DNA from 3 places in the Peribacillus suis genome. Region 2 is predicted to be linked to each of the others. Evidence: riboswitches for the same ligand, from Rfam matches in the RefSeq annotation. Region 2 holds a riboswitch; each other region holds the start of a gene.

Region 1 (3,282 bases), 1.4 Mb from region 2:
TAACCGTAAAAAGTTCAATGAATTCTATTTTTGATGGCAAGGCCTGTTGATTCAATAAGGTAATATGGGTATCATTCCATTGGACGGAATAGGGTAGTGGCGTTGTAGTTGTCATATGTATATCTCCTTATAGGGCTGAATAGGAAGGCAATGTATATTGCTTTACGGCTTCTATCACTGCTGGAATATTCAGTTCTTTCCGATTTTTGATTATATGGGCCCCGATTTTCAAGGTAGCCGTTTTAGCTGTAATTCTAGTTTCTTTATTCTCAATGCCATTTAAATCAGCAACATGAGATAGGCCAATGGTTCTTCGAATTAGTTCACATCCTGCAAAGCCATATGCATCACCTTTAAACTTGTTGAGTACATATGGAAGATAACCTTCGATCTTACTGTAAGGACTTTTATTTTCAGAATTCCACAGGTTCGTATATGTTTCTTCAAATGTATTCCAAAATTCCTGAAGATGAGTAAAGATTTCTTCCTTCCCAGTGGCCTCGCGTGTTACTGCCTGGAATAGGAGATTCGCCATGTATTGTCCAAGGTCAAATCCAACAGGACCATAAAAAGCGAATTCAGGGTCAATTACCTTTGTTTCTGTATCACTTGCAAATATACTTCCCGTATGTAAATCGCCATGAAGAAGGGCCTCCTGCTCGGATTCGAAGCTTTGTTTTAACTTAGCCACTTCCAGTATTAAATCAGCATCTTTCCATATAGACTTGGCAGCCTCCAGCAACTCAAGCTCAAACTCGCCTGGATGTTCCTCCAAAAAAGGATCCGTGAAAATGAAAACCTCAGTAATCTTGCAGAGTTCTGGATTCGTGAAGTTCCGGGCAACCTCTTTTTTCGCTGCCGGTTCCAAATGAAAATCAGACGTATAAAAAGCGGTCTTTGCAACAAATTCACCAATGTGTTTGGATAATAGAGGGAAATGATCTCCTTCAATTAATCCGGTCCGGGCGATTTTCAAGTGTGATAAATCTTCCATGACGGTGATTGCAAGCTGTTCATCAGAATAATAGACTTGTGGGACAAGTTCGGGACAATAGCTTCTGAATTGAATTAATGCATTCGCTTCGATAGCCGATCTTTTTAAAGTCAATGGCCAGCTTTCACCAAGAACCTTTGCGTAAGGAACTGCTTGTTTGATGATGACTCCTTTATTTGTTACGGGATTTGTAACGTGAAAAACATAATTTAAATTTCCGTCACCGATTTCATTACATAGTAATGAGTCATCTGAATGCAGTAACCCAAGTTTCTTCGTTAGGTCAATTGCCGTTTCGTTTGTCAATAGCTTGAAATTTGATGGTTGAGTCATTGTTATCCCTCCAAGTACATTAAAAAATATGAAAAAGCCCCTTTCCCATAGAAAGAGGCAGAAGCTTCACTTCGAACCTCTTATCTCCCAGAAAGAATTCTTTCTGGTGGATTTGGCACCGTGCTCTGTGGATATAATCCGGCGGAATTCCCGCCCCATTTCACAATGGTATTACAGTCGGTTGCTGGGCTTCATAGGGCCTTTATCCCTCAGCCTGCTCTTGATAAGAGTATTGTATTTATTTTCAGAAAATTAATCTCGAATGAATGATATCAATATTTCAAATAGTTTGTCAATGGTAAATTAATAAAACTCGGGCCGCCGATCTTCGAAAACGGGTATTTTATTTCTTGCTTCTCCTACTTTTTCTAAGTCAAGGGTGCCGAGTAGAAGTTCTTTTTCTTCACCAGCCTCACAAATGATTTCTCCCCACGGGTCGATGATGATGGAATGTCCGGCAAAATGATTATTTTGGTCAGAACCGGAACGATTCACAGCCACAACGAAGGCTTGATTTTCGATTGCCCGGCTGATTAACAGTGCCCTCCAATGGTGGAGCCTAGGCTTTGGCCACTCGGCGGTCACGAAGATAACCTCCGCACCTCGTACCGTATGGGCCCGTTGCCATTCCGGAAAACGGATATCATAGCAAATGAATCCGGCGCAAATCTTTTCATCGAGGGAGAATAAGCCATCTTTTTTGCCAGGTTGTAAGTAATGGTGTTCATCCATCAATTGAAACAGATGGAGTTTATCATATTCTTTAACCAGTTTGCCTTCTTTATCGATGATGAGCATTGTGTTATAGATGCCTTCCTTAGTTTTCTTTGCAATCGAGCCACCGATTATGTTAATGTGGTGTTTTTTTGCAAGGGCTTTTAGAAAGGTAATGGTTTGTTCTGCTTCTTCGTCTGCAATTTCATGTAATCTCGTTAAGTCATAGCCGGTTGTCCATAGTTCCGGCAGCATGACGATGTCCGGTTTAGACTGTACAGCTTTTTCAATCCATTGTTTTGCCACCTGGAAATTTATATCTGGCTGTCCAAAGGCAATGTCTATTTGTAAACAGGCGATTTTCCATTTCATCATTTAAAACCTCCATATGTAAAAAAGTACTTTACAAGATTAAGATAAACATATATCATTTGTGACTATAATTTCAAGAAATTTCAGAGAAGGTGCAAAGATGGTGCAATTCGAAAAATCCAGACTTCTTCAAGAGCTTCCAAAGCAGTTTTTTGCTTCTTTAGTCGAAAAAGTTAATAACATAACATCAGAAGGCAAGGATGTCATTAATCTTGGGCAGGGAAATCCAGACCAACCGACTCCTGAACATATCGTGAAGAGCCTGCAGACAGCAGCAGGAAATTCCATGAATCATAAATATTCTCCTTTTAGGGGGCTTCCCTATTTAAAAGAAGCTGCGGCCCTCTTTTATGAACGTGAATATGGCGTCAAGCTAGATCCTAAAACGGAAGTGGCGATTCTTTTCGGTGGAAAGGCTGGTCTAGTCGAATTACCGCAATGCTTGTTGAATCCAGGCGATACAATTTTAGTGCCTGATCCGGGCTATCCAGATTACCTGTCAGGTGTAGCGTTAGCCCAAGCTAAAACGGAAATTATGCCCTTGACCGAAGAAAATGATTTTCTTCCCGATTATAAGGAAATAGATAAAGAGGTTTTTGACAAAGCGAAGATGATGTTCTTGAATTATCCCAATAATCCCACAGGAGCATCGGCGTCAGCAGAATTCTTCGAAGAAACGGTTTCCATGGCAAAAGAACACTCAATATGTGTGGTCCATGATTTCGCATATGGTGCAATTGGGTTCGATGGGAAAAAACCGGTAAGCTTCCTTCAAGCAGAAGGATCAAAAGAAGTGGGGATAGAAATTTACACCCTTTCTAAAACATATAACATGGCGGGGTGGAGGGTTGGCTTTGCGGTTGGCAACC
Region 2 (3,282 bases):
CTCTCATCACAAGCCAGGCATCCTGAACACCGAGCACCGCTCCAAAAGAGTTTTGGAGGGAACCAAGTCTATCGGCAAGGTCCGGGTCTTTTACGACGGCAAGGCCTGCTACGACATCACTATGTCCAGACAAAAATTTCGTTGCACTGTGCAGGACAATATCGGCCCCGAGGTTTAACGGCTTTTGGAGGGCAGGCGTCAGGAATGTATTGTCTACAAAGCTTAATGCGCCAATGCTTTTGGCGATATCACATACCGCTTTAATATCGGTTACTTTAAGCAAGGGATTGGAAGGCGTTTCAATATAGATTGCTCGCGTATTTGGCTGGATGGCCGCTTTTACACTCTCAAGATCCGTCATATCCACGAAGGTATGTTCGATGTTAAAACGGGTCAGCACGGTTGTTACCATTCGGAATGTGCCTCCATATACATCTTCAGAGATGACGATATGGTCACCGGCAGAAAGCAGGAGGAAAGCCGTTGAAATGGCAGCCATCCCGGATGAAAAAGCGAATCCGCGCGTGCCTTCTTCCAGTTCCGCAATGATATCTTCCAGTGCTTCTCGCGTCGGATTCCCGCTCCGGCTGTAATCGTATTTGCCAAATTGATCAATGTCGGTTTGATGGAAGGTGGAAGCATGCTGAATCGGAACACTCACCCCACCTGTTGTTGGATCGAATTTATGTTGGTTGTGTAGTAATTTGGTTTCAAAACTGAATTCTTGGTTTGTCATCGTATTGCCTCCTTTTTAACTTGAGCAAATGCCTGCTGCAGGTCTTCGATTAAATCTCCGCTGTCCTCGATGCCGACAGAGAATCGAAGGAGTCGATTGCAAACTCCATTTGCCGTTCTAACTTCAAGAGGCATATCGGCATGTGTCTGTGTCGCCGGATACGTGATGAAGCTTTCGACGCCACCAAGGCTTTCGGCAAATGAAATCAATGAAAGGGACTGTAAAAATGGGTTGACCACCGCTTCATCATTGACCCGGAATGAAATCATGCCGCCACGACCTGGATAGAGAACATCCGTTACACTTTCATGTTCCGTCAAATAATCAACGATAACCTTGGCGTTCTTTTCATGACGTTCCATTCTCAGTGCCAAGGTTTTCATCCCGCGCATCAACAACCACGAATCAAATGGGCTCAAGACCGCTCCCATACCATTATGGTGGAAAGCAAGGGACTCACATAACTCGGCGCCTTTTGCCACAATCAAGCCGGCCAACACGTCATTATGGCCACCTAGATATTTCGTTGCACTGTGAATCACGATGTCAGCACCAAGTAAGAGGGGCTGTTGGATGATCGGCGTGTAAAAAGTATTGTCAACAATCAATAGTAAATTGTATTGTTTGGCAAGAGCGGCGACGGCTGGAATGTCCGTTTGCTGCATAAGAGGGTTTGTGGGAGTTTCAATAAAGATGGCCTTTGTTTGAGGGGTGATTGCTTTTTCAATTTCCTCCAGGCAACATGTATTGACATATTCGCATTGTAGCCCCCATTTTTTAAAGCCATGCTCTAATAAACGATATGTACCGCCATATAAATCTTCGCTACTGATCCATGCATCCCCTGATTTGAATAAGGAAAGGATGGTGGCAATGGCAGCCATTCCCGAACTGCATGCATATCCTTGATCGCCATGTTCTAGTTTGGCGATCGATTGCTCCAATAGCTGGCGTGTAGGGTTTCCTGTTCGTGTATAGTCGAATCCTGTTGATTGACCAATTCCTTCGTGACGGAAAGCCGTCGAGAAGTAAACGGGCGGATTGACCGTTCCTGTCGCCGTTTCACTGCGGTTTCCAAGCTGAGCAAGATAGGTTTCTGTTTTGTACATAATTTTCACTGCTCCTTTTAGTTAAATAAAATAAAAAAAGTCTTCTTTAAGAAGAAGACTTGAATAAGTAGGATAGAGTCATTCTTCTTATCTTCCAAGTTACACAAACTTGTGGAATTAGCACCTTTTCATTGGTTTGAAACAAATGAAGGTTGCTGAGGTGTCATAGGGCCATTCCCTCTACCTCTCTCGATAAGAGTTTTGATTATTCAATTTCTTTTGAATTTACTATAAATATAGGATTCTGTCAAGGACATTCCTAATAGACGGTTATTTGGGACTAGCTATTATGGAACATGTATCAGATTTATCATTATAAAATTACGAATTCAACAGAGTAATAGAACCGGATTCAGATTAAACGGACTTTTCTGAAGGAATAGGTCATTTGTGTTCCGTTTTTTTTGCTTTACAATAATAAAGTTTGTACAATATATAGGGGATCATATAAAACGTCATTATTCATTACATATACATATTGTTTCTCAGTGGATAGTGCGAATATAGGAGGAGAACACATGGAATATAGAATCGAACGAGATACAATGGGGGAAGTAAAAGTTCCTGCTGATAAGTACTGGGGTGCACAAACGGAAAGAAGCCGTAATAACTTCAAAATCGGTTATGAAAAAATGCCGATTGAATTAGTTCATGCATTTGCTTACGTAAAACAAGCGGCAGCAAAAGTGAACTTTGAACTTGGCGATCTTTCAGAAGTGAAGAAGGATGCCATCGTTAAAATTTGTGGTGAAATCCTTGAAGGGACGCTTGACGAACATTTCCCACTTGTCGTCTGGCAAACAGGTAGCGGCACACAAAGTAATATGAACGTGAATGAAGTGGTCGCAAACAAAGGGAATAAATGGTTAGAGGGAAAAGGCGAAACTGAGATGCTTCACCCGAATGATGATGTTAACAAAGCGCAAAGCTCTAACGATACATTCCCGACAGCCATGCATATCGCAGCTTATATGGAAGTTGCCGAAAAATTGGTACCGGCCATTAAAGTGCTTCGTGACACATTCGAAGCCAAAGAAAAAGAATTCTGGGATGTCGTGAAAATTGGACGTACCCATCTTCAAGATGCGACACCACTAACTCTTGGCCAAGAAATCTCCGGTTGGAAAGCAATGCTTGATAAAGATTTGGCGATGATCGAAGAAAGTAGCCAAAAATTATTGAACCTTGCATTGGGCGGTACGGCTGTAGGGACTGGAATCAATACGAAAAAAGAATTCCCGGCACTTTCTGCTAAACAAATCGCAGCGGATACAGGACATTCATTTGTCACATCGGATAATAAGTTCCATGCTTTAACAAGCCATAACGAAATTGTTTATGCACACGGTGCTCTTAAAGCGTTGGCTGCTGATTTAATGAAGATTGCCAATGATGTTAGATGGCTGGCAAGTGGCCCAAGAAGCGGAATCGGTGAAA
Region 3 (3,282 bases), 1.4 Mb from region 2:
GGTTCAATATGGATGCCGCCTGCATTAACAAAATCATATCCATTTTCCTTAATTTGAGATTCTAAATAAGGAATGTGCTGGAAGTAGTTCGCGTCCAGTTCTTTATTGTTCAAAGCCTTGTTTGGCAAGATATAGTCTTGGAATGTTTCCACTTCCAATTCAATGCCTTTTTCTTTAAGAAGAGGAATCGCTTTTTCAAGAATCTCTGCATGTGGTACATTCGATGCACCCACCACTAACTTCTTCGTATCATCGCCACTACCTGTATCTTTCTCTTTATCCGTTCCGCAAGCCGCCAATGCAATTGATAAAACTAGAACGAATGCAATCCCTAAAAACTTTTTCATCCTTTTCATCTCCCCTTATCTTTTATCCAATTTAGAAGTAATCACATCACCGATAATCTGTATGATGAAGACAATAATTAATATGACAATCGTCGCTACCAGGGTAACGTCGTTGTGATTCCGTTGATAACCGTCCAGATAGGCTAAGTTACCCAATCCACCAGCCCCGATGACACCTGCCATTGCCGTGTATCCAACCAATGCAATCGATGTTACCGTGATGCCTGATATAAGGGCCGGCATCGATTCTGGAAGGAGGACCTTATAAATGATGGTGCTGGTTTTGGCTCCCATTGATTTAGCCGCTTCAATCACGCCTTTATCAATCTCACGAAGGCCGATTTCGACCATCCGCGCATAAAATGGTGCTGCACCGATAATGAGTGCTGGTAATGCCGCATTCTCACCAATCATGCTACCGACAAGTAATTTGGTGAACGGAATTAATAATACAATCAAGATAAGGAATGGAATCGAACGGAAAATATTAACGAAAGCACTTAACACACCGTTAACGCCCCGATTCTCCCACATATTCCCCTTGCCTGTTAAAAACAGAAGCAACCCCAATAGTATCCCTATAAAAAAGGTCGCTACAACTGAAATACTTGTCATATACAGCGTTTCTTTCGTCGCTTCTATGATGTCTTCCCAATCTACATTCGGCAATAATTCTTCAAGCATGAGTAATCACCTCCACGCCTACCTGCTGTGCTTTTATGAATTCGATTGCGCGGAGCATTTCATCTTCACTGCCATCAAGGTGGATGAACAATGTTCCATATGAGCCGCTTCTCGTTTGTGATATTTTCCCCTGGACAATGTTCACATCCAACTCAAAATTACGTACCAATTTTGTGATCAACGGGCTTTCTGCATGATCCCCCACGAATGTCAGTTGAATCACTTTTCCTGCTGGATACCGTTCAAACAAATGCTCCATCGTTTCTTTTGTCTCTTCTGGTTCTGTCACCTGCTGAACAAAACGCTTAGTCATCTGTTCTTTAGGGTTTCTGAATACTTCCAGGACAGCTCCCTGTTCGACTACCCGTCCACTTTCCATCACAGCCACTCGATTGCAAATCTTCCGAATGACATGCATCTCATGTGTAATCAAGACAATGGTTAAACCAAGGCGTTGATTTATATCCACAAGCAATTCCAGGATGGAATCGGTTGTCTGGGGATCTAGAGCGGACGTGGCCTCATCACACAAAAGCACTTTCGGGTTATTGGCAAGAGCCCTCGCTATTCCCACCCTTTGCTTCTGTCCACCACTTAGCTGCGATGGATACGCTTTTTCTCTTCCTTCCAATCCAACTAACTTAATGAGTTCATTGACGCGCTTGATGCGTTCTTGCTTGGAGATGCCCGCAATTTCCAGAGGAAAGGATATATTTTCTTGAACGGTCCTTGACCACAAGAGATTAAAATGCTGAAAAATCATGCTAATCTCTTGACGGGCTTTACGAAGCTTAGACCCTTTAATTGTTGAAACTTCATTTCCCGCAACGTTCACGGAGCCCTCAGTAGGCCGTTCCAACCCATTCAGCATACGTATGAGCGTACTCTTGCCAGCCCCACTGTATCCGATGACTCCGAAAATCTCGCCTTTATTTATTTCTAAATTCACACTATTCACGGCATGAATCGTTTCGCTATTTCCTTTTCCTGTTCGAAAAAGTTTACTGACGTTTGACAATGTAATCATGTATGCTCACCTCTTTATCCAATTAAGCCTATGAATTTAGTCGATTTATTTTTATGGCCTCCTGATGAATCTATCCTCTATGATTCAAAGAAAATAGAAAAAGCCCTTCTGCATGAGCAGAAAGGCAGGGAAAAGCAGGCCTTCCTCTCATCTCCCAAAGCCTCTACGCTTTGTGTGAATTGGCACCTTTCCAAGGAAAATCCTTGTCGGTTGCCGGGTTTCAACGGGCACATCCCTCCACCTCTCTTGATAAGAGCTATATATGGACTATTCTTTTTTGTCTTAACATTCACTTTACTATGTCTGAAATTTTAACACAGATAAAAAAGGAGTGCAATGTAAAATCCTAGGGTGTACCTGTTTCTCCATTAAACTCTTTGAGAATTCACTGACACGATATTCGTCGCTTTTTCAATCGCTTGCTCTAGATCTTCAAGTAAATCGTCTACATTTTCAATACCGATTGAAAGGCGAACCTGGTCGGCGCTGACACCGGCCTTGACCAGTCCTGCATCATTCAATTGCTGGTGAGTTGTACTTGCTGGGTGGATGATTAGGCTTTTAGCATCCCCGACATTGGCGACATGCGACCATAACTCTACCGAATTGATGAGTGTGGAACCTGCTTCACGTCCACCCTTAATTCCAAACGTCACCACAGATCCGGCTCCCTTAGGCAAATATTTATCCACAAGGGCTTTATCGGGATGATCATCGTTACCCGGATAAGAAACCCATGAGACTGCCGGATGGTTCTCCAAGTATTGAATGACTGTCCTCGTATTCAACAGGTGTTCCTTCATCCTGACATGGAGCGTTTCCAGGCCAAGCGTGAACTGGAATGCACTTTGAGCACTTAACGTCGGTCCCAAATCCCGAAGCAATTGCACACGCGCTTTCGTGATAAAGGCAGCAGGCCCTACCGCTTCGGAATAGACAAGTCCATGATAACTAGGGTCAGGTTCCGTAAAGCCTGGATAATTAGGCGAATTCCAATCGAATTTACCACCGTCGATGATGACTCCCCCTAATGTCGTACCGTTACCCAATAGCCACTTTGTAGCTGAATGGATGACAATATCCGCCCCAAAGTCTATTGGTCGGCACAGATACGGCGTTGCGAAAGTGTTATCGATGATAAGAGGTATCCCTGCTTCGTGGGCTATTTCCGCCACTTTTTCGATATCAAGAACCCTTAAGCTTGGGTTGCCGATTGTTTCGGCA

Evidence for each region. A riboswitch is a leader RNA that binds a small molecule or an ion and turns the genes downstream of it on or off. The one in region 2 is predicted to bind S-adenosylmethionine.
Region 1: linked by a shared signal. The riboswitch ahead of mtnK (S-methyl-5-thioribose kinase) and the one ahead of AC503W_RS04710 (methionine biosynthesis PLP-dependent protein) in region 2 are both predicted to bind S-adenosylmethionine.
Region 3: linked by a shared signal. The riboswitch ahead of AC503W_RS18605 (methionine ABC transporter ATP-binding protein) and the one ahead of AC503W_RS04710 (methionine biosynthesis PLP-dependent protein) in region 2 are both predicted to bind S-adenosylmethionine.

What each region holds. Positions count from the first base shown of each region.
Region 1 covers NZ_CM182019.1:2,334,448-2,337,729, reverse strand. Annotated here, with positions in the region: gene mtnA (S-methyl-5-thioribose-1-phosphate isomerase) at 1-115, opposite strand, end outside; gene mtnK (S-methyl-5-thioribose kinase) at 128-1,333, opposite strand; SAM riboswitch class I at 1,405-1,557, opposite strand; gene AC503W_RS11315 (carbon-nitrogen family hydrolase) at 1,631-2,413, opposite strand; gene AC503W_RS11310 (pyridoxal phosphate-dependent aminotransferase) at 2,514-3,282, shown strand, end outside.
Region 2 covers NZ_CM182019.1:956,539-959,820, forward strand. Annotated here, with positions in the region: gene metC (cystathionine beta-lyase) at 1-736, opposite strand, end outside; gene AC503W_RS04710 (methionine biosynthesis PLP-dependent protein) at 733-1,845, opposite strand; SAM riboswitch class I at 1,930-2,044, opposite strand; gene fumC (class II fumarate hydratase) at 2,364-3,282, shown strand, end outside.
Region 3 covers NZ_CM182019.1:3,776,275-3,779,556, forward strand. Annotated here, with positions in the region: gene AC503W_RS18595 (MetQ/NlpA family ABC transporter substrate-binding protein) at 1-347, opposite strand, end outside; gene AC503W_RS18600 (methionine ABC transporter permease) at 363-1,031, opposite strand; gene AC503W_RS18605 (methionine ABC transporter ATP-binding protein) at 1,024-2,058, opposite strand; SAM riboswitch class I at 2,203-2,314, opposite strand; gene AC503W_RS18610 (O-acetylhomoserine aminocarboxypropyltransferase/cysteine synthase family protein) at 2,427-3,282, opposite strand, start outside.